One region of the Denitratisoma sp. DHT3 genome, then DNA from elsewhere that is predicted to be linked to it. Evidence: riboswitches for the same ligand, from Rfam matches in the RefSeq annotation. Region 1 holds a riboswitch; each other region holds the start of a gene.
What was found. Region 1 has a riboswitch for S-adenosylhomocysteine ahead of metH (methionine synthase). Riboswitches for the same ligand answer to the same signal wherever they lie in the genome.

Region 1 (7,514 bases):
CAGCCAATACCTGCGCGAATCGCTGGACCGCGGCTGGATGCGCGTCCATCCCCCGGAGCACCGCGCGCCGCGGGCCTACCTCTTCACCGGCTGCAACCCGCTGCGACGCTGGCCCTCGCCCCAGATCGCCCGCGAGAAGCTGTGGCCCAAGCTCGACCTGGTGGTGTCGGTGAATTTCCGCATGAGCACCAGCGGCATGTTCGCCGACTACATCCTGCCGGTGGCCGGCTACTACGAGAAGTACGGCATCAAGTACGGGCAGAGCTACGTGCCCTACATCATCTGCGCCGACAAGGCCACCGAGCCCCTGGGCGAGGCCAAGTCCGACTGGGAGGTGTTCGGCCTGCTCAGCAAGCACGTGGCCGAACGGGCCAAGGCGCGCGGCATCGGCCCGGTGCGCGGCTTCCGCGACCAGCCGCTGGATCTGAGCCGGACCTACGCGCGGCACACCTCCGACGGCAAGTTCGATCCCACCGATCCGGAAGACCCGATCAAGCTGATGGACCTGATCTTCGCCAACAGCCCCAACGTCGCCGCCAAGAGCGGGCGCGAGGCGCTGCGCCTGGGCGCGGTGCCGGTCACCGCCCACGCCCGGCCCTCGCCCATCTACCAGAACTACAGCGACTTCGCCCAGGGCGACACCCACTGGCCGCACCGCGACTTCGTCGAAAAGCGGGTCGCCTGGCCCACCCTCACCGGCCGCCAGCAGTTCTATCTGGACCACCCCTGGTTCCTCGAAGGCGGCGAGGCCCTGCCGGTGCACAAGGACCCGCCCCACGCCAGGAGCAAGTATCCGCTGCGCATCAACGGCGGCCACACCCGCTGGAGCATCCATGCCATCTGGCGCGACCTGCCGCTGATGCTGCGGCTGGAGCGGGGGCAGCCGGTGTGCTTCATGAATCCGGCCGACACCGCCGCCCGCGGCATCGGCGACGGCGACATGGTGCGGGTGTTCAACGACCACGGGCGTTTCGAATGCATGGTGAAGGTCGCCGCCGCCACCGCGCCCGGCGAGGTGATCATCTACCACGCCTGGGAGGCGTACCAGTTCAAGGGCTGGCAAGGCCAGCAGGAGCCGGTGGAAGCGCCCTGGAAGGCCCTGCACCTGGCCGGCGGCTACAGCCACCTGCACTACCGGATGTTCTACGGCGGCCCCAGCCACGCGCCGCGCGGCGCGCCGGTCGAGGTGGAGAAAGCATGAACGCGCAAGCCCGCAGCCACCTGCGCTGCCACGCCTACGGCCTGCTGGCGGCGCTCATCGACTATCCGGACGACGCCTTCCCGCCCCTGGTCGCCGACGGCCGGGCGATGCGGCAGTGCCGGCAGGTGCTGGGCGCACTCCACCCCGCCCTGGAAGCGTGCGTCGCCTGGCCGGACCTCGCCGACGCGGGCGACGGCGCGGACGCCCTGGCGGTGGAATACACCCGCCTGTTCGACGTCGCCGGCAGCGGCGGCCCCCTTTGCCCGCTCCACGGCGGCGGCTACCGCCCCGATTCGCGGATGCAGCTGCTGCGGGAACTGGTGCGCTTCTACAACCACTTCGGGCTGACCACCGAAGCCGCGCCGGCACGGGAACTGCCCGACCATCTGGCGACCCAGCTCGAATTCCTGCACTACCTGAGCCGGCTGGAGAGCGACTGCCTGGCGCACGACACCGACGCCGACGACTGCCGCCGGGCGCGCCGCGACTTCCTCGAACGCCACCTGGCCCCCTGGCTGCCGCAACTCGCCCGGCGTCTGGCGCAGCACCAGGCGCTGCCCTTCTACCGGACCCTGGGGGAGCTGCTGGCGCGCTTCATCCGTCTGGAAACGGAAGCGCCGGCGCTCTCCTGAGCGCCTGCCGCGCTCCGATCCCTGGCCAGCCCTGGCTACAGGAGCGGCGCCAGCCAGCGTTCCGCCTCGCCCACCGACATGCCGTTGCGGCCGGCCCAGTCCTCGGCCTGGTCGCGGCCGATCTTGCTGACCGCGAAGTAATGCGCCCGCGGATGGGCCAGGTAGAAGCCCGACACCGCCGCCGCCGGGGTCATCGCGTAGCTCTCGGTGAGCCTCATGCCGATCCGCGCCTCGACGTCGAGCAGCCGGAACAGTCCGCCCTTGGCGGTATGGTCGGGGCAGGCCGGATAACCCGGCGCGGGGCGGATGCCCTGGTAGGCTTCCGCGATCAGCGCGTCGTTGCCCAGCGCCTCGTCCGCCGCGTAGCCCCAGTATTCCTTGCGCACGCGCTCGTGCAGCCATTCCGCGCAGGCTTCGGCGAGCCGGTCGGCGAGCGACTTGAGCATGATCGCGTGATAGTCGTCGTGGTCCGCCTCGAACTCGGCGAGCTTCTTCTCGATGCCGATGCCGGCGGTGCAGGCGAAGGCGCCGGCATAGTCGGCCACTCCACCGGCATCCGCACGCGGGGCGACGAAATCGGCCAGGCATTCGTTGGCCTTGCCCTCGGGCCGCTGGTGCTGCTGGCGCAGGCCGTGCCAGGTCATCAGCGGCGCGCCTCGCGCCTCGTCGGCGTAGAACTCGATGTCGTCGCCGCGGGCGTTGGCCGGGAACAGGCCGAACACCGCGCGCGCGGTCAGCCACTTCTCGGCGACGATGCGCGCCAGCATCGCCTGGCCATCCTTCAGCACGCCGCGCGCCGCCTCGCCCACGGTGGCGTCGTCCAGTATCTTGGGGTAGCTGCCGGCCAGATCCCAGGTCTGGAAGAAGGGGCCCCAGTCGATGTAGCGCGCCAGCGTCGCCAGGTCGATGTCGGCCAGCACGGTGATGCCCGGCGTGCGCGGCTTCACCGGCGCGTAGTCCAGGCGCGTCGCGTTGGCCCGCGCCGCCGCCAGGGGCAGCAGGGTCACGCCCTTCTTCTGCGCGTGCTGCTGGCGCACCCGATCGTAGTCGGCGGCGATCTCCGCCTTGTAGGCGGCGGACTGCTCCGCCGACAGCAGCCTGGTCACCACGCCGACGGCGCGCGAAGCGTCGGGCACGTAGATCACCGGACCGCGATAGCCGGGGGCGATCTTCACCGCCGTGTGCGCCCGGCTGGTGGTGGCGCCGCCGATCAGCAGCGGGATCGCCCCGCCCTCCGCGTCGCCGGCGCCGAAGCCCTGGCGCTCCATCTCGGCGGCGACGTGGCTCATCTCCTCCAGCGAGGGCGTGATCAGGCCCGACAGGCCGATCACCTGCGCACCGTGCTCCCTGGCGGCGTGCAGGATCTTCTCGCAGGGCACCATCACGCCCAGGTCCACGACTTCGTAGCCGTTGCAGCCCAGCACCACGCCGACGATGTTCTTGCCGATGTCATGCACGTCGCCCTTGACCGTGGCGACCACGATCCGGCCCTTGCTGGCGGCGCCGCTCCTGCGCTTCTCCTCCTCGATGAAGGGCACCAGGTGGGCCACGGCCTGCTTCATCACGCGGGCCGACTTCACCACCTGGGGCAGGAACATCTTGCCGGCGCCGAACAGGTCGCCGACCACGTTCATGCCGGCCATCAAGGGCCCTTCGATCACCGCCAGCGGCGGCCTGCCCGCGGCTTCCAGGGCGGCGCGGCACTCCTCGGCATCGGCCACCACGAACTCGGTGATGCCCTTCACCAGCGCGTGCTCCAGGCGCTTTTCCACAGACCACTGGCGCCAGGCCAGGTCCTGGACCTGTTCCTTCGCCTGGCCCTTCACCGTCTGGGCGAATTCCACCAGGGCGTCCCCGGCCCCCGGCTTGCGGTTGAGCACCACGTCCTCCGCCTTTTCCCGCAGCACCGGGTCCAGGTCGTCATAGACGCCGAGCTGGCCGGCGTTGACGATGCCCATGGTGAGCCCGGCCCGCACCGCGTGGTAGAGGAACACGGTGTGGATCGCCTCGCGCACCGGCTCGTTGCCGCGGAAGGAGAAGCTGACGTTGGAGACCCCGCCGCTGGTCCTGGCGTGGGGCAGATTGGCGCCGATCCAGCGCACCGCCTCGATGAAGTCCACGGCGTAGTTGTCGTGCTCGGGGATGCCGGTGGCGATGGCGAAGACGTTGGGGTCGAAGATGATGTCCTCGGCGGGGAAGCCGTCGGCCACCAGCAGATCATAGGCGCGCTTGCAGATCCCGGTCTTGCGGGCGAAGGTGTCGGCCTGGCCCTGCTCGTCGAAGGCCATCACGATCACGGCGGCGCCGTAACGCTTCGCCAGGCGCGCCTGTTCGAGGAATTGCGCCTCGCCCTCCTTCATCGAGATGGAATTGACGATGCCCTTGCCCTGCACGCACTTGAGGCCGGCCTCGATCACTTCCCACTTGGAGGAGTCCAGCATCAGCGGCACGCGGGCGATGTCCGGCTCGCAGGCGACGCGGTTGAGGAACTGCACCATCGCCGCCCGCGAATCCAGCATCGCCTCGTCCATGTTCACGTCCACCACCTGGGCGCCGTTCTCGACCTGCTGGCGGGCCACGACCAGGGCGTCCTCGAAGCGGCCCTCCAGGATCATGCGGGCGAAAGCCTTGGAGCCGGTGACGTTGGTGCGTTCGCCGACATTGACGAACAGCGAGTCGGCGCCGACGTTGAACGGCTCCAGGCCCGACAGGCGCAGGCGCGGCTCGGGCGCGGCCGGGGCGCGCGGCGCGAGTCCGGCGACCCGCTCGGCGATGGCGCGGATGTGCTCGGGCGTGGTGCCGCAGCAGCCGCCGACGATGTTCACCAGCCCCGAGCGGGCCCAGTCGCCGATCTCCTCGGCCAGCATCGCGGGCGTCTCGTCGTAGCCGCCGAAGGCGTTGGGCAGGCCGGCGTTGGGGTGGGCGGAGACCAGGCAGTCGCACAGGCGCGAGATCTCCTCGACGTGCTGGCGCAACTCCTTCGCCCCCAGCGCGCAGTTGAAGCCGAAGGCCAGGGGCTGCGCGTGGCGCAGGGAGTTCCAGAAAGCCTCGGGGGTCTGGCCCGACAGCGTGCGCCCGGCGGCGTCGGTGATGGTGCCGGAGATCATCACCGGCCAGCGCCGCCCCGCTTCGTCGAAGAAACGCTCGACGGCGAACACCGCGGCCTTGGCGTTCAAGGTGTCGAACACGGTCTCGATCAGCAGGATGTCGGCACCGCCGTCGGTGAGGCCGCGCGCGGCTTCGAGGTAGTCGGCCACCAGTTCGTCGAAGGTGACGCTGCGGAAGCTGGTGTCGTTGACGTCGGGCGAGAGCGAGGCGGTGCGGCTGGTGGGGCCGATCACGCCGGCGACGAAGCGCGGCTTGTCGGGCGTCGAATACTTGTCCGCCGCCTGCCGCGCCAGGCGGGCGCCGGCCAGGTTCAGTTCGTGGGCCAGGTCTCCCAGTCCGTACTCGGCCTGGGAGATGCGCGTCGAATTGAAAGTGTTGGTCTCCAGGATGTCGGCGCCGGCCGCCAGGTAGGCTTCGTGGATGCCGGCGATCACCTCGGGCCGGGTCAGCAGCAGGAGGTCGTTGTTGCCCTTCAGTTCCTTGCCGTGGTCGCGGAAACGCTCGCCGCGGTAATCGGCCTCGGCCAGGCCGTGGCGCTGGATCATGGTGCCCATCGCGCCGTCGAGGATCAGCAGGCGCCGCGCGGCCAGGGCGCGCAGTTCGGCGCTGCGGTCGGGCTGCGGGGCGGCGTCGAGGACAGTGGGGGTGTGGGGGGTGGTCACGGCAATCTCCAATCCATGACCGGAACCGGAGCGCCGATGCGGCTCACCTGTATCCCGGTCAATATTCCAGGTTCGGTGAGCGCCGTTGGAGAATTCCGAGCCTAGGGCCGGGGCTGGACGATCTTCGGTCCGGCCCGCTACCTTGCAGCGCTCCTCGGAAACGCGCGCATTATAGCGTCGGGCAGGCGACATGGGTCGCCGCTGACGCGGGCACCCCCTATTCGGTGCGATAGCCGATGCGGACGCCGCCCCAGTGGCGTCCCTTGACATAGACCGGCGCCGAGATGTCGTGCATCACCTCGCCGGTATCGCGGCGGTAGGTCTGGATCAGGAACGGCAGCGTGTGGCGCCCGGTGCCGGCGTAGCTTCCCATCAAACCGACGGCGAGAAGCGCCGTGCCGCACACCAGTCCATGACGACGGGCTGACCACCCTGGATAGTCGATCGATCCGTTCCATCGCACTTCCTCCTTTGCCTTTGAAGGACAGGAGCGCAAGGCCGAGGGCAAAGACTTACATCATCCTTATGGCGCCCCCAGCGGCAAACGCCACCGCTGGCGAATACCCTCGATAGAATGATGACCTTTCCGACCTGCCCGTCCTGTCACCTCATGGAAAGCCCCGCGGAGACCTCATCGACCGCCGACCGCATCCTCGACGTCGCGGAAAACCTGTTCGCCGCCAAGGGCTACAAGGCCGCGTCGCTGATCGAGCTGGCCGAGCAGGTGGGCATTCGCCCGCCCAGCCTCTACAACCATTTCCGCAACAAGGAGTCGCTCTACAAAGCCGTGCTGGAACGACTGCTGGGCCACTTCCAACCGCTGATCGCCGAGGCCGCGACCTTCTCCCCGCACGACAAGAACGCGGTCCTGGCCTGGACTCGCCAGATGGTGGAACTGCACTTCCGCCATCCCAACTTCGCCCGTCTGCTGCAACATGCCGCCCTGGCCGAGGCGCCGGGTACGACGGAGATGCTGACCCGGTTCTTCCGCCCCCTGTTCGCGCCGTCCGCCGGCGGCGGCGTCACCTTGTCGCCCCCCTTGCTGCCCTGGGCCACCATGGCCTTCCACAACGTGCTGGTGTCCTACATCACCATGGCGCCGCTGTACCGCAACCTGATCAACCAGGACCCGTTCTCGGCGGAAGCCCGGCAGCGCCATCTGGAGATGGTGCTGGAAATGGTGAACTCCGCCCTGACGCGTCCCGAATCCCCGTTCGCCTCCGCCGCCTGAACGCCGCCCCGCCGAACCGGCAACGACCATCGAGGCACATCGCACCCACCGTGCCCATTGACACTACAGACTAATAGTTGTTAGCTTGCCGACTCCATAACAAGGCGCGTTCCCCCGCGCATCCAACAAGGAGACGACCCGTGACAGCAACCCCCAACCCCCGTCTGCCCGACGGCATCGACATTTTCAGTCCCGCCGCCTACGGCGATGAAGCCCGGCTCCATGCCGATTTCACCCGTCTGCGCCGCGACATGCCCGTCGCCTGGGTGGACCGGGAGCCCTACCGACCGTTCTGGACCGTGGTATGCAACGAGGACATCAAGCTGGTCGAGAAGAACCACGACATCTTCGTCAGCGCGCCGCGCCTGACCCTGATTCCCAAGGCCATCGAAGAAGCCACCCTGCAGATGTTCGGCTCCCGCACCGGCGGGTCGCGCACCATCCTCGACATGGACGAGCCCGACCACGCCAAGTACCGCGACGTTTCGGCGCGCTGGTTCATCGGCAGCGGGCTGCGCAAGCTCACCCCGCGGATCGAGGCCATCGCCGACAGCTTCATCGAGAAAATGAAGTCGATGGACGGCCGCTGCGATTTCGCCAGCGACATCGCGGTCTGGTATCCCCTCGAAGCGATCACCTCGATTCTCGGCGCGCCGAGCGAGGACGGCCCCTACATCCTG
Region 2 (7,514 bases), 180 kb from region 1:
GACTGGTGCCAAGTGGTGACAATGGAAGTGCCATGCATACGGCAGGGGGTTACTTTCTTAGGCGATTGATTCCAAATAAGGCCGCCTCGATGAAGGGGCGAATGTGGTTCTCATCTAAATTGTTTCCCGTAAAGAAAATACGGTTAACAATAGGCCCCATAACAACATCGGCCGCTGCATCGAGATTTAAATCTGGTGGAAGTTCATTTCGGGCAACGGACCTTTCTAAGACATCCATCAATGGCTGTCTTCGTGCCTTAAAAACAGGTGCCATCCTTTTGGCAAGTGCAGCGTCATGTGCTCTCTCGCCACCGATGGCAGCGAGAACTAGAGCTAATGGAGTTGAATTCAAAGAGTGCACAAAGTCCTTGAGTAGTTCTTCAAGATCATCAATGAGGCTTCCAGTATCCGGGGATTTTAAGGTTGGCAGTTCTTCAAACGCATCCATAACCAACGGCAACTTGGAAGGCCACCGTCTGTAAATTGTGGCCTTACCAACACCGGCCTTTGTCGCAACTCCAGAGATGGTGAGCCGTTCGTAGCCGATATCTGCGAGTAACTCTAGAGTTGCACTAAGAATGGCGCGATGAGCGTCATCGCTTCTCGGACGCCCTGGGGCTGCGTGACTTTTTCGCGACTTAGCCTTATTTCGTGAATTTGATTGGAGTGTGGCCTTCAGCATGCGTTTGATCTCCATCGTGTAGATCGATTCAGTGGGCAACATAAATCCCTTTCGCTTTTATCACACATTAGGGTGACCAGATCGAGCCCACCCTTATACGATATCAACAGTATCGTAAATAGTAAATCCATGTAGAGCGCGATGCTGCTTTCATATGGTGAAAAGTGTTAAATATCATGACTGTGTTGCACATATTGTGCATGGTTGACAATCTCAATACCAGGCTTGTAGTATAACAATACGCAACGCCTCGTATTGTTTATTGTAACGCACATGATTTTCAGGTGAGCGGCCGCCGAGTTAATTGGACAACTTGCGAGGCGGATGGGCCGGGTTGTTGGCTCGAAATATCGCTAAAGCGTCGACTGCCTTTGTTCCCCGGAGACTGTCGCGCCAAACGCAAAACCCGGGGAAAACTAAACAGGAGCAGCTCGTTATGTCTCAAGAATACTTTTTCACTTCCGAATCGGTTTCCGAAGGCCACCCGGACAAGGTCGCCGACCAGATTTCGGATGCCATCCTCGACGCCATCCTGACCCAGGACCGCCATGCCCGGGTTGCGGCAGAAACCCTGACCAACACTGGTCTGGTAGTGCTGGCCGGGGAGATCACCACCCACGCCAACGTCGATTACATCCAGGTCGCCCGGGACACCATCAAGGAAATCGGCTACGACAACACCGAATCCGGCATCGACTACAAAGGCTGCGCCGTTTTGGTGGCCTACGACAAGCAGTCCCCCGACATCGCTCAGGGCGTGAATAAAGCCTACGACGACAACCTGGACCAAGGTGCCGGCGATCAGGGCCTGATGTTCGGCTATGCCTGTGACGAGACCGACACCCTGATGCCCCTCCCTATCCACCTGTCCCATCGCCTGGTGGAGCGCCAGTCCCAACTACGCAAGAACGGCCGGCTTTCCTGGCTGCGCCCGGACGCTAAATCCCAGGTTACGGTACGCTATAAGGATGGCAAGGCCGATGCCATCGACACCGTGGTGCTGTCCACCCAGCACTCTGCGGACATTAGCCTTGATGACATTCGGGAAGCGGTGATCGAGGACATCATCAAGCCAGTGCTGCCCAAGGAACTGATCAAGGGCGAGATCAAGTATCTGGTGAATCCCACCGGCCGTTTCGTGGTGGGCGGCCCCCAGGGGGATTGCGGCCTCACGGGACGCAAGATTATCGTGGACACTTACGGTGGCGCGGCCCCCCACGGCGGAGGTGCCTTCTCGGGCAAGGACCCCTCCAAGGTGGACCGTTCCGGCGCCTATGCCGGCCGTTATATCGCGAAGAACATCGTCGCCGCGGGCCTGGCCAGCCGGTGCCTGGTCCAGGTGTCCTACGCCATCGGTGTTTCCCAGCCCACCAGCGTCTGGGTCACTACCTACGGCACAGGCAAGATTTCCGACGAGAAGATCGCCGATCTGGTGAGAAGGCACTTCGACCTGCGTCCCAAAGGCATCGTCAACATGCTTGACCTGCTGCGCCCCATCTACAAGAAGACAGCGGCTTACGGCCACTTTGGTCGCGAAAATGCTGGACTACCTTGGGAACTGACAGATAAGGCTGCCGCGTTGAGGGCGGATGCGGGTTTGTAGCATTGCATTAAGAAGCTTGTTATTCCGAGAGGCGCTGCAGCAGCTATTCCTATCTGGGAAGAACTGTCAGGCTCGGAACGACAAGTTGTAAGAAACGGCGCCTGTTCAACTCAATTTGAACGGAGACCATTATGAGTGTAAGTGCTGTATTGAAATCTGCCCCTGACTACGCTATTGCCGACCTGGGCCTGGCCGACTGGGGCCACAAGGAAATCCGCATCGCGGAAACCGAGATGCCCGGCCTGATGGCCATCCGCGAGGAATTCGCCAAGAGCCAGCCCTTGAAGGGCGCTCGCATCACCGGGTCGCTGCACATGACCATTCAGACCGCGGTTCTGATCGAGACCCTGGTGGCCCTCGGCGCTCAGGTGCGCTGGGCTTCCTGCAACATTTTCTCGACCCAGGATCACGCCGCCGCAGCCATCGCCAAGGACGGCATCGCCGTCTTCGCCGTCAAGGGCGAGAGCCTCACCGACTACTGGGACTACACCCACCGCATCTTCGAGTGGTCCGATGGCGGCCATTCCAACATGATCCTCGACGACGGCGGCGACGCCACCCTGCTGCTGCACCTGGGTGCCCGGGCCGAGCAGGACATCGCGGTGCTGGCCAAGCCCGGCTCCGAAGAGGAGACCATTCTCTTCGCCAGCATCAAGGCCAAGCTGGCCAGCGACAAGGCCTGGTATTCCACCCGCCTGGCGAAGATCAAGGGCGTCACCGAGGAAACCACCACCGGCGTCCATCGCCTGTACCAGATGCATCAGCGGGGCGAGCTCAAGTTCCCCGCCATCAACGTCAACGACTCGGTGACCAAGTCCAAGTTCGACAACCTCTACGGCTGCCGCGAATCCCTGGTGGACGGCATCAAGCGCGCCACCGACGTGATGATCGCCGGCAAAATCGCCGTGGTCTGCGGCTACGGCGATGTGGGCAAGGGCTCGGCCCAGGCCCTGCGCGCCCTCTCCGCCCAGGTCTGGGTCACCGAGATCGACCCGATCTGCGCCCTCCAGGCCGCCATGGAAGGCTATCGCGTGGTCACCATGGAATACGCCGCCGACAAGGCCGACATTTTCGTCACCACCACCGGCAACTTCCACGTCATCACCCATGAGCACATGGTGAAGATGAAGAACAACGCCATCGTCTGCAACATCGGCCACTTCGACAACGAAATCGATGTCGCTTCCCTGGAAAAGTACCAGTGGGAAGAAATCAAACCCCAGGTGGACCACGTCATCTTCCCTGATGGCAAGCGCATCATCCTGCTGGCCAAGGGGCGACTGGTGAACCTCGGTTGCGGCACCGGCCATCCGTCCTATGTGATGTCCTCCAGCTTCGCCAACCAGACCATCGCCCAGATCGAGTTGTTCACCAAGACCGCCGCGTATCCGGTGGGCGTGTATACCCTGCCCAAGCATCTGGACGAAAAGGTGGCCCGCCTGCAGTTGAAGACGCTCAACGTGCAACTCACCGAGCTGACCGATCAGCAGGCAGCCTACATCGGGGTGCCCAAGGAAGGCCCCTACAAGGCCGACCACTACCGCTATTAATGCTTTTCATGAATGAATAGTCATGACTAAGCAAATTTCATTCGAGTTTTTCCCTCCACAAACTCTAGAAGGTATGGAGAAGTTGAGGAAGACGTGGGAGGCACTGGAAAGCCTGAATCCAACATATTTTTCAGTGACATTTGGTGCTGGTGGATCAACTCGTGACCGGACCCTGGAAACGGTATTGCAAATACAGCGCTCTGGATTAAGTGCGGCGCCGCATTTGTCATGCATTGGGGCAACGCGAGATAGTCTCGGAAATATGCTGGAGGACTACAGAAGTGCAGGAGTAAGTCGCATCGTTGCCTTACGAGGCGATTTGCCTTCTGGATTTGTTGCGCCAGGTGAGTTTCGCCATGCGTCAGAACTGATTCAGTTCATCCGGCATGAAACTGGTGACTTCTTCCATCTGGTAGTCGCCGGATATCCTGAGGTTCATCCAGAATCGAAGTCCAACCGAGACGATATTGAAAATTTTGTTCGAAAGGTAGAAGCTGGTGCCGACTCTGTAATAACGCAATATTTCTACAACGTAGATGCCTACATACAATTTGTTGACCAGGTTCGATCACGGGGTGTCCATATTCCTATTGTCCCCGGCATCATGCCCATATCTAACTTCGAAAAAATCGTCAGATTTTCTGATGCATGTGGCGCGGAGCTACCGCGCTGGATGCGCAAGCGCTTCGATGATTTTGAGAATGATGCAGAGTCAGTAAAAGCATATGGTTTAGACCTCGTGTCGGACTTATGTAGGCGTTTGTTGGAGAGTGGCGCTCCGGGCTTGCATTTTTACACCCTCAACCAGTCACCGTTGGTGGCAGAAATTTGCCGTCGTATTGGGGTGGCTTGATCTCCAGAAGGCGGCAACCCCGCCTTCTGGAAATTCCAAGAAAACGGCAATAGGTCATTTGTATATCTGAAATACATCTTTAGCCAGTTGTTATTGGCCATTGGAGCATATTGATATGGCACGTAGGCGGAAAGAAGAGGCAGACCAAACCCGCTCCCGAATTCTTGAGGCGGCTGAACGAGTATTTTTGGCGCGTGGCGTCAGCCTGGCAAGTATGGATGAGATAGCAAGAAACGCCGGTGTTACCCGGGGCGCGATTTACTGGCATTTCACTGGCAAGCGAGATATTTTGAATGTGCTCTGCATGGAGCTTCGCATATGGCTACTGCAGGTTAAAGATGACCTAGCCGTACAACTTGATCTGCACGAGCCGCTAAATGCTGTAGCGCTTGTATTGAAGAAGTCGGTCGCGGATCTTGAGAATCATCAGAAGATTCGGAAGGCGCTAAAAATTATCCTCACTTGCTCCGAGTATCAGGAAGATTGCGGGCCAATCTGGAATGAGCTTCAGAATACCCAAAACGAACTACACCGCATGACAGCACTTGCTTACCACCAAGCCGCTTTACAGAATGCTTTGAAAGCTGAACTAGTTCCAGAACGGGCAGCGCAAGACACCCGCATTTTTATAGAGGGGTTAGTGAGTTTGATGGTGATGACGTCATTTGTTGGAAATGCTTCACAATTGATTGACTACCACATCGATTTGAGAAGAAAGGTCCCGGCAAGTGTCTGCAATTCTGATAACACTGGGGCAACATCAAAAGAGCAGCAATCACTTCATTCCATTAGAGCCCTTGAGCATGTTGGCGAGTGGTTATAAAAATTGCGAAATTAGCTACAGCAGATGAATCTTAATTTCTGGGCAATCGTTTTAATGTCCCGTTTATTCTAATAAGACCGTTTTCATGTTTTCCGACGAAAACCACCAGGTAAAAAATACCCTTGCAGGCATAGGATTCCCGCAAGAGAGAGCCCTGTCGCAAGCAACTGCGAATGCTGCCGCTGAAGCATTAATCCGGCAAGGATTCCACCAAGTAGTGGAACATTTCACTGTCCAGAGCCTCCACCTGTCCAGCGACACCCGCAAACTGAACGCCATCATCGACACGGCCCGCCAGGGCCATCGCCTGAGCCGGGAGGAGGCCCTGGCCCTGGCCGACTGCCAGGACCTGCCCGCCCTTGCGACAGCGGCGGAAGCCCTGACCCTGGAAGGCTTCGGCCGCATCGTCACCTATTCGCGCAAGGTCTTCATTCCGCTGACCCAGTTGTGCCGGGATGTCTGCCACTACTGCACCTTCGCCCAGGCGCCCCGGGAACTGGCCAGCCCCTACCTCAGTCCCGAGGAAGTCCTGGCCATCGCCCGGGCCGGCGCCACCGCGGGCTGCAAGGAAGCCCTGTTCACCCTGGGCGACAAGCCCGAGCTGCGCTACGGTGCCGCCCGTCGTGCCCTGGACGAGATGGGCTACGCCAGCACCCTGGACTATCTGGAAGCCATGGCCCGCCTGGTATTCGAGGAGACGGGCCTCTTGCCCCACCTCAACCCGGGAATCATGAGCGCCGAGGAAATGGCCCGGCTGCGCAAGGTCTCCTTCTCCATGGGCATCATGCTGGAATCGGCCTCGCCCCGCCTGTGCGAAAAGGGCATGCCCCACCATGGCTCCCCCGACAAGGACCCGGCAGTGCGCCTGGCCTGCCTGCGCACCGCCGGGGAACTGGCGGTGCCCTTCACCAGCGGCATCCTGATCGGTATCGGCGAAACCCGGGCCGAGCGCATTGAATCCCTCTTGGCCCTGCGGGACCTGAACGACGAATTCGGCCACATCCAGGAAGTCATCATCCAGAACTTCCGGGCCAAGCCCGACACCAAGATGGCGGATGCCCCGGAGCCCTCCCTGGACGAACATCTATGGACCCTGGCCGTGGCCCGCCTGATCTTCGGTTCGGCCATGTCGCTCCAGGCGCCCCCCAACCTCCAGCGCGACGGCCTGGCAGCCCTGGTGGGTGCCGGGGTCAATGACTGGGGCGGCGTCTCCCCGGTAACTCCCGACCACGTGAATCCGGAGGCCCCCTGGCCCCACCTGGTGGAACTGGCCGCCGAGACCACGGCGGCGGGACGCCACCTGGCGGAACGCCTGGCCCTGGCGCCGGCCCACGCACTGCAGGCGGCGCGCTGGGTGGATGCCGCCCTGATGCCGGCCCTGCTGGCCCGCATCGACATTTTTGGTCGTGCCCGCACCGATAGTTGGCACGCTGGCGCCGGACACCCCATGCCGGTCCATGCCGCCGCCTGGGTGGATCCGGAGCGTCCCATTGCGCCCCATCCCGAGATCGCCGCCATCATCGACAAGGCACGGGCCGGGGCCGATCTCTCCGAGGCCGAGATCGTCGCCCTGTTCGACTCCGAAGGCGACGACTTCCGCGCCGTGCTGCGGGCCGCCGATCAGTTGCGAGCCGAAGTGGTGGGGGACGGCGTCTCCTTCGTGGTGAACCGCAATATCAACTACACCAACATCTGCTCCTACCGCTGCAATTTCTGCGCCTTCGCCAAGGGTCGGGCCACCCCGGAACTGCGGGGCCCGGCCTACCGACTGGACCCGGCCCAGGTGGCCGACATCGCCGAAGAAGCCTGGAACAAGGGCGCCACCGAGGTCTGCATGCAGGGCGGCATTCATCCCGAGTACACCGGCCACACCTACCGGGAGATCATCGAGGCGGTGAAGGCCCGGGTGCCGGACATGCATCTGCACGCCTTCTCGCCCCTGGAGATCCATCAGGGGGCCAGCACCCTGGGCATGGGCCTCCACGACTACCTGCGCATGCTGA
Region 3 (7,514 bases), 820 kb from region 1:
TTGTAGAAGAACTGGGTGATCGCGGCGTCGGCGCCGGCCTCCACCTTGCGCTTGAAGTTCCTCATGTCCTCCTGCGCGCTCTTCGCCTGGGGGTGCCATTCGGGGTAGGCCGCGACCTCGATCTGGAACCAGTCGCCGGTTTCCTGGCGGATGAATTCCACCAGTTCATTGGCGTAGCGCAGCTCGCCGGGATGGGCCATGCCGGAAGGCAGGTCGCCGCGCAGGGCGACGATGCGGCGGATGCCGGCGGTCTTGTAGCGGCCCAGGATGTCGCGGATCCTGCCCTTGGTGGAACCGACGCAGGAGAGATGGGGCGCGGCCTGATGGCCTTCGCGCTGGATCTCCAGCACCGCGTCCAGGGTGCGCTCCTGGGTGGAGCCGCCGGCGCCGAAGGTCACCGAGAAGAAGGCCGGATTCAGCGCCGCCAGCCGGGCACGCGCTTCCCGCAGCTTGACGGCGCCTTCCGGCGTCTGGGGGGGGAAAAACTCGATCGAAAGTTCAGGCTTGCTCATGGCATGTCCAGAGAAAGAATTCACGATTCCCGTCGCCGCCGGCGATGGGACTGTCGAACCAGCCCCGCACCCGCAGCCCGGCCGCGCGGGCGGCCTCGCTCAATTTTGCCGCCACTTGCGGATAGAGCGCGGCGTCGCGCACGATGCCGCCCTTGCCGACGTGTTGTGGGCCGACTTCGAACTGGGGTTTGACCAGCAGCAGCATCTGCCCATGAGGTGCGAGCAGGGCCGGCAGGCGGGGCAGGACCAGGGTCAGGGAAATGAAGGAAAGGTCGCCGACGATCAGGTCGAAACCGGCGGCGGGGCAGTGGGCGCCCCGCGTGTCGAGCGCGCCGCGGTCGAGGAAGCGGGCATTGATGCCTTCCAGGCGGACGACTCGCGGATGCTCCCGCAAGCGCGGATGCAGTTGATCGTGCCCCACGTCCACGCCCACCACCCGGGCGGCGCCGGCCTGGAGCAGGCAGTCGGTGAAGCCGCCGGTGCTCTGGCCCAGGTCCAGGCAGACCCGGTCCCGCGGGTCGATGCCGCTCGCCGCCAGGGCGCCGGCCAGCTTGAGGCCGCCGCGCGACACGTAGCGGTCGGCATCGTCGTCGGCCACCGTCACCTCCGCGTTCGCGGGCAGCGATTGGGCAGGCTTGACCACCGCGACGCCGTCCCAGGAGACGCGCCCAGCCTCGATCATCCTTTGCGCGGCGGCGCGCGACGCCGCCAGGCCGTGCGCCACCAGCCAGGCGTCGGCGCGCAGCGCGTCGCCCTGCGCCTGCGCCGGCACGGGTGCTGGCACCGCCTCCCGCTCGTGCCGGGGCGGCTTGCGCTTCGGCGCGCGGGAATGGAAGGAGTTCATTGCCATGGCGGTTGGGCAGCGGCTCGATGACGACCCATCAATCGCGGTACGTCAATACCGATAGTGCTCGGTCTTGTACGGCCCCTCCACCGGCACGCCGATGTAGGCGGCCTGCTGCGGCGTCAGCGTCGTCAGTTGGACGTTGAGCTTCTTCAATTGCAGACGCGCGACCTTCTCGTCGAGGTGCTTGGGCAGCGTGTAGACGCCGATCGGATACTCGGCGGTGCGGGTGAACAGCTCGATCTGGGCGATGGTCTGGTTGGCGAACGACGAGGACATCACGTAGGACGGATGGCCGGTGGCGCAGCCCAGATTCACCAGGCGGCCCTTGGCGAGCAGGATGATGCGGTTGCCGCTGGGCAGGATGACGTGGTCGACCTGCGGCTTGATCTCCTCCCACGGGTACTGTTCGAGCGAGGCGACGTTGATCTCGGAATCGAAGTGGCCGATGTTGCAGACGATGGCCTGGTCCTTCATCTTCACCATGTGGTGGTGGTCGATCACGTGCACGTTGCCGGTGCAGGTGACGAAGATGTCGGCCTTGTCGGCGGCGTAGTCCATGGTGACGACGCGGTAGCCTTCCATCGCCGCCTGCAGCGCGCAGATCGGGTCGATCTCGGTGACCCACACTTGCGCGGAGAGCGCGCGCAGCGCCTGCGCCGAGCCCTTGCCGACGTCGCCGTAGCCGCAGACCACGGCGACCTTGCCGGCGACCATCACGTCGGTGGCGCGCTTGATGCCGTCGACCAGCGATTCGCGGCAGCCGTAGAGGTTGTCGAACTTGGATTTGGTCACCGAGTCGTTGACGTTGATCGCCGGAATCTTCAGCTCGCCGCGCTCGTGCATCTGGTAGAGGCGGTGCACGCCGGTGGTGGTCTCCTCGGTGACGCCCTTGATCTGGGCCAGCCGCGTCGAGTACCAGGCCGGGTCCTGCTTGAGCTTGGCGCGGATCGAGGCGAACAGCACGGTGGCCTCCTCGCTGTCGGGCTTGTCGAGCACCGAGAGATCCCGTTCGGCCTTGCTGCCCAGGTGCAGCAGCAGCGTGGCGTCGCCGCCGTCGTCGAGGATCATGTTGGAGTAGCCGCCATCTTTCCATTCGAAGATGCGATGGGTGTAGTCCCAGTAGTCCTCCAGCGACTCGCCCTTCACGGCGAACACGGGGATGCCGTCCTTGGCGATCGCGGCGGCGGCGTGGTCCTGGGTCGAGAAGATGTTGCACGAGGCCCAGCGCACCTCGGCGCCGAGCGCGGTCAGCGTCTCGATCAGCACGGCGGTCTGGATGGTCATGTGCAGCGAGCCGGTGATGCGCGCGCCCTTGAGCGGCTGGCTCTTCGCGTATTCGTCGCGGATCGACATCAGGCCGGGCATCTCGGTCTCGGCGATCCGGATTTCCTTGCGGCCCCAGTCGGCGAGCGCGAGGTCGGCAACGACGTAGTCGAAATCCTGGGTAGCTTGAGTCACAGCGTGGTACTCCTATGGCTGTGACCGGGAAGGATGCGGCTCACCCTCCCCGGTCGGGTCAGGCGAGCGCCGTTCTGAAATGTCCGAGCCTGGGGGGAGACCCTCGCAGCGCTCCTCGGAGGCGGCGGATTATAACCGTTGCCGCCACCCCATGAAAAACGGGCGCCGATGGTCATGCGACCATCGGCGCCCGCAAGATGTTGCCGTCCGGGGAGCGGAGATCCGCCCCTCCGGAATTCTTACCACTTGTAGTTCAAAGAGACACCGTAGGTACGCGGTTCCGTCCACTGGGCGACGCGATAGTAGCCACCGACGTCGATGTGGCCGAGCATCTTCTTCTGGTCGGTCAGGTTGCGCACCCACAGGGACAGGTCCGCGGCGCCCGGGCCGCCCACCGGCACGCCGGACAGCAGCAGACGGGCATTGACGAAGGTCATCGCCGGAATCGTCGACTCATCCACCGAGTTGCCCACGTTGACATTGGTGCCGACCGCCGTCTTCTGGCCACTGTAGTTGTAGTACTTGGCCGAGTAGTTGACATCGAGGATGCCGCGCAGCGTGCCCCACTGGGTCTTGGCCAGGCGGCCGTCCAGGCTCACGCTCAACTGATGCTTGGGCGCGTAGCCGAGCACGGTGTTGGACGCCACGTCGACCAGGGCGCCCCACTGGTTGCGGCCCAGGTACTCCTTGAACTTGGCATCCAGGTAGCCGTAGTTGGTCTGGAGTTTCCAGCCCGGCGCCAGCACGAAGCTGCCTTCCAGTTCGAAGCCCTGGCTCCGCGACTTGCCGGCATTGACGATCACCGGCGTGGTGCCGCCCGGGGGCAGCAGGGAAACGTGGAAGTCCTTCACGTCGGTGCGGAACACGGTGGCGTTCACCTGGGCCTTGCCGTCCCAGAAGCTGGTCTTCACGCCCAGTTCATAGGCGGTCGAGCGCTCGGGTTGGAAGGGCGTCATCGCTTGCGCCGACGTCGGGGCCTCCAGGGAGAAGCCGCCGCTCTTGAAGCCCTTGGCGACGCGGCCGAAGACGTTGACGCTCTCGTTCAGGCGATAGCTCAGGGCCATCACCGGCGTCGTGGCGGAGAAGCTGGCCGTATTGCTCTGGGGCGTCCAGGTCGGCTGATAGGCCACGGTGCCGTAAGCGGCTCCCGCGCTGGCGCCTACCGGCGTGTTGGGGCCGGGCATGGCGAAACCGGAAGTCGTGTAGATCTTCCAGATGTCGCCGCCCTTTTCCTCCGTGGTGCGGCGTACGCCCACGGTGGCCGTCAGCGCGTTGGTGAGCTTGTAGTCGACCTGGGCAAAGACCGCCTTGGCATCGGTCTTCACGCGGTAGTACGGCATCTGGTAGTAGGGGCCGCGGGGGTCCATGCCGAAGTTGTAGAACAGGCCGTTCTGGAAGCTCAGGGTGTTGCCGTCATCCCGGAACTGATAGTAGCCCAGCACGTAGTTCATGCGCTCGGTGTTGCCGATCCACTGGAACTCGTGCGAATAGGTGTCGTAGTGGGTGTCCTTGCCGGCGTTGAAGATGGGCAGCGGCGTGCCGTCCAGGTCGGTGCTGTCCTGGTAGCGCATCTTGCGGTAGCTGCCGATGTACTTCAGGCTGTTGTTGGCGTTCAGCTCGTAGTTGGCCGTCAGCATGTGGCCGGACACATCCAGCTTCTGGAAATACTGGCGGTTGGGGTCCGAGCCCACCGAGGAGGGATAGCCCGCATTCACGTACTGGGCCATCTGCGCCCGCAGACCGTTGAAATAGGGGTCGGTGCCGGTGACGAGCGGCGACGTGTACAGCTTGTTGTAACCCGTCGTGCTGATGAGGGAGCTGGGCGACGACGGCATTTCGTTGATGGTGCTGGTGTCGTAGGCGTAGTCGATCTTGAACTTCGGGCTGATGTCGAAGTTCGCCGCCAGACGGGCCGACTGGCGATTCTTGTCGCCCCACTTCTTGCCTGTGGGGTTGTTGATGAAGCCATCCTGCTCTTCGTTGCGCAGCGCGAAGCTCAGGCTCATCGCGCCGACCTTGGGCAGGTCGATGGACGCCCGCTCGACGTGGCGATGGCGGTTGCCCAGCTCGATGCCCACATTGCCACTGAAGACGCCGGCGGGCTTGCGGGTGATGAAGTTGATCGCGCCGCCCTCGGTGTTGCGGCCGAACAGCGTGCCCTGGGGACCGCGCAGCACTTCGATGCGTTCCAGGTCGGCGATTTCAAACAGGGAGCCCTGGTTCTTGCCGACGAAGACGCCGTCGAGGTAGAGGCCCACGGCGGGGTCGGCCCAGATGCCGGGCTGGCCGGAGTTCAGACCCCGGATGGCGACCGCCGAAATCAGGGGAGAGCTGTTGTTGGGCTTGATGGTGACGTTGGGTACCAGGCCGTCCAGGTTCTTCGCGCCTTCCAGACCGCGGGTCTCCAACTGCGCGCCGCCGATGGCGGCGATGGAAATGGGCACATCCTGCAGGCGCTCGGCGCGTTTCTGGGCGGTGACGATGACTTCTTCCAGCTTGCCTTCGTCGGCGGTGGCGCCGCCGGCATAGGCGGCCGCGATCATCAGGGGAAGTGCGCGCACGATGGCCGTGCTCTTACGGTAACGCATTGAAATTCTCTCCTACCGGTTCGAAATGGAGGTCCATGGGCATGGAGGAATCTTGCCAAGGCCATGGCCGGACGCGGATGGTAGATCGTGGTGATTCGTTGTTGGGGTGATGCCTGCATAGGCAGGAAAAAGTGGCTCGATATCGACTTGCGACTATCCGTCTGCCGGGCCGGTGTTCTTTTTTAATCGTTTGATTAATAGCGGTATCGAATTGAAGTTCACGATTGTTGTATTGCCGCGACATTCGGTGGCGGCAATGGGGGGCGGCAGACGCGCATTTCCGTTTTCCACGAATGAAAAACGGGCGCCGATGGTCATGCGACCATCGGCGCCCGCAAGGTGTTGCCGGCTACGGGCGGAAATCCGCCCGCGCGGCGATTACCACTTGTAGCCGAAGGACAGGCCGACCATGCGCGGCTCGGTCCAGGTGGCGACGCGGTAATAGCTGAGGTCGATGTAGTTCACCGGCTTGCGGACGTTGGCCAGGTTGCGCACCCACAGCGACACGTCGGCGCGGCCCGGTCCGCCGACCGGCACGCCGGCCAGGGTCAGGCGGGCGTTGACCAGGGTCTTGGACGGAATCAGGCACATCTCGGCATCGTTGGCGCCGCCCGCGTTGGGCGCGGCCAGGCTCTTGTTGCCCGCGAGGTTGTACATCTTGTCGGTATAGGTGACGTCCACCACGCCGCGCAGGGTGCCCCAGGCCGTCTTGGCGATGCGTCCATCCACGTTCAGGTTGATCGTGTGCTTGGGCGCGTAGGCCGGCGTCCGGTTGCTGGCGGTGTCGATCAGTGCGCCGCCGTTGTTCAGGCCGTTGTCCATGTACTGGTCGAACTTGGCGTCGATGTAACCCCAGCTCGCGCCGACGCGCCAGCCGTCGGCCACCACGAACTGGCCTTCGAGCTCCAGGCCCTGGTAGGTGGCCTTGCCCGCGTTCACGATGATCGAACTGGTCGTGCCCGCCACCAGCTGGTTGGTCTGCAGGTCGGTGATCTTGTTCTGGTAGAGCGCGCCGTTGATCTTCGCCTTGCCGTCCAGGAGGGTCGCCTTGAAGCCCAGTTCCGTCGTCGTGGATTTCTCCGGATTGAACGGCGTGGTGCGGGCCGCCGTCACCTGGGCCACCGAACCGCCGCCGGCCTCGGCGGCGAAGCCGCCGGAGCGGAAGCCCTTGGCGATGCGGCCATAGACGTTGAAGCCGTCATTGAACTTGTAGGTCAGGCTCAGCGCCGGCGTGGTCGAGGCGAAGGACTTCTTCGCCACGGCATGGAACACCGCCGGGTAGGCGACCGTCGTGGCGCCGGTCGGCTGCTTGGCGTAGTCCAGCGCCACGCCCGGCGCTATTACGGAAAGCGGATCGCCGAGGGAGGTGGTGACCGGGATGAGGGTGCCCAGGTTGATGAAGGCGGGCAGGCCGGCGGCCGTCATCGCGCCGTCGAAGGTGGTGCCGGTGCCGTACTGGCTGGAGTCGACGCCCTTCTCGTCGATGGAGCGGCGGACGCCCAGGCTGCCCGACCACTTGTCGTTGAAAGCGTAGTCCAACTGGGCGAACAGGGCCTTGGCCTCGACGCTGCCGGAGAAGTCGGTGGCGAAGTTGAAGCCGCCGCCGCTGGTCTGCGGGTTGTAGGTGTGGCTGCGCTCCTTGTAGGCATAGTAGCCGGCGACGTAGTTCAGGTTGCCGCTGCTGCCCACCCATTGCAGCTCATGGGAGTCGGTCTGGAGCTGGGTCGTGCGCCGATAGGCGTAGATGTTGGCGGTCACGCCGTCCAGATCCAGTGAGTCGGACCAGTCCATGTGCCGGTTGGAATAGATGTACTTGACCGTGTTGTTGGAGTTCACCTGGTAGGACAAGGTCAATGCGTGGTTGTCCGTCTTCATCTTTTCCCATTCGGCGATGCCGGGCGTGGTGTTGCGGGAAGAGGGGAAGCTGGTGGAGGCGCCCGCGATGATGGCGGCGCGCTGGGCGTAGGCGTTGTTGGCCGAGGTGTTGGTGGTGACGGGGCCCTTCCAGCCATACGGCGTATAGAGCGAAACCGGCAGCGGGGTGTTGTCGACGTCGGTGTGATCGAACGTGTAGTTGGCCTGGAACTTGGGCGTGACGTCCAGGGTGGC

Region 2: linked by a shared signal. The riboswitch ahead of ahcY (adenosylhomocysteinase) and the one ahead of metH (methionine synthase) in region 1 are both predicted to bind S-adenosylhomocysteine.
Region 3: linked by a shared signal. The riboswitch ahead of ahcY (adenosylhomocysteinase) and the one ahead of metH (methionine synthase) in region 1 are both predicted to bind S-adenosylhomocysteine.

What each region holds. Positions count from the first base shown of each region.
Region 1 covers NZ_CP020914.1:2,430,554-2,438,067, forward strand. Annotated here, with positions in the region: gene B9N43_RS11165 (molybdopterin-dependent oxidoreductase) at 1-1,201, shown strand, start outside; gene B9N43_RS11170 (molecular chaperone TorD family protein) at 1,198-1,833, shown strand; gene metH (methionine synthase) at 1,869-5,495, opposite strand; S-adenosyl-L-homocysteine riboswitch at 5,674-5,765, opposite strand; gene B9N43_RS17205 (hypothetical protein) at 5,821-5,976, opposite strand; gene B9N43_RS11185 (TetR/AcrR family transcriptional regulator) at 6,178-6,834, shown strand; gene B9N43_RS11190 (cytochrome P450) at 6,975-7,514, shown strand, end outside.
Region 2 covers NZ_CP020914.1:2,248,669-2,256,182, reverse strand. Annotated here, with positions in the region: gene B9N43_RS10400 (TetR/AcrR family transcriptional regulator) at 50-682, opposite strand; gene metK (methionine adenosyltransferase) at 1,119-2,285, shown strand; S-adenosyl-L-homocysteine riboswitch at 2,306-2,395, shown strand; gene ahcY (adenosylhomocysteinase) at 2,417-3,835, shown strand; gene metF (methylenetetrahydrofolate reductase [NAD(P)H]) at 3,858-4,688, shown strand; gene B9N43_RS17695 (TetR family transcriptional regulator) at 4,804-5,511, shown strand; gene cofH (5-amino-6-(D-ribitylamino)uracil--L-tyrosine 4-hydroxyphenyl transferase CofH) at 5,729-7,514, shown strand, end outside.
Region 3 covers NZ_CP020914.1:3,246,646-3,254,159, forward strand. Annotated here, with positions in the region: gene metF (methylenetetrahydrofolate reductase [NAD(P)H]) at 1-512, opposite strand, end outside; gene B9N43_RS15040 (TlyA family RNA methyltransferase) at 499-1,362, opposite strand; gene ahcY (adenosylhomocysteinase) at 1,408-2,817, opposite strand; S-adenosyl-L-homocysteine riboswitch at 2,875-2,938, opposite strand; gene B9N43_RS15050 (TonB-dependent receptor) at 3,057-5,405, opposite strand; gene B9N43_RS17240 (hypothetical protein) at 5,559-5,723, opposite strand; gene B9N43_RS15055 (TonB-dependent receptor) at 5,784-7,514, opposite strand, start outside.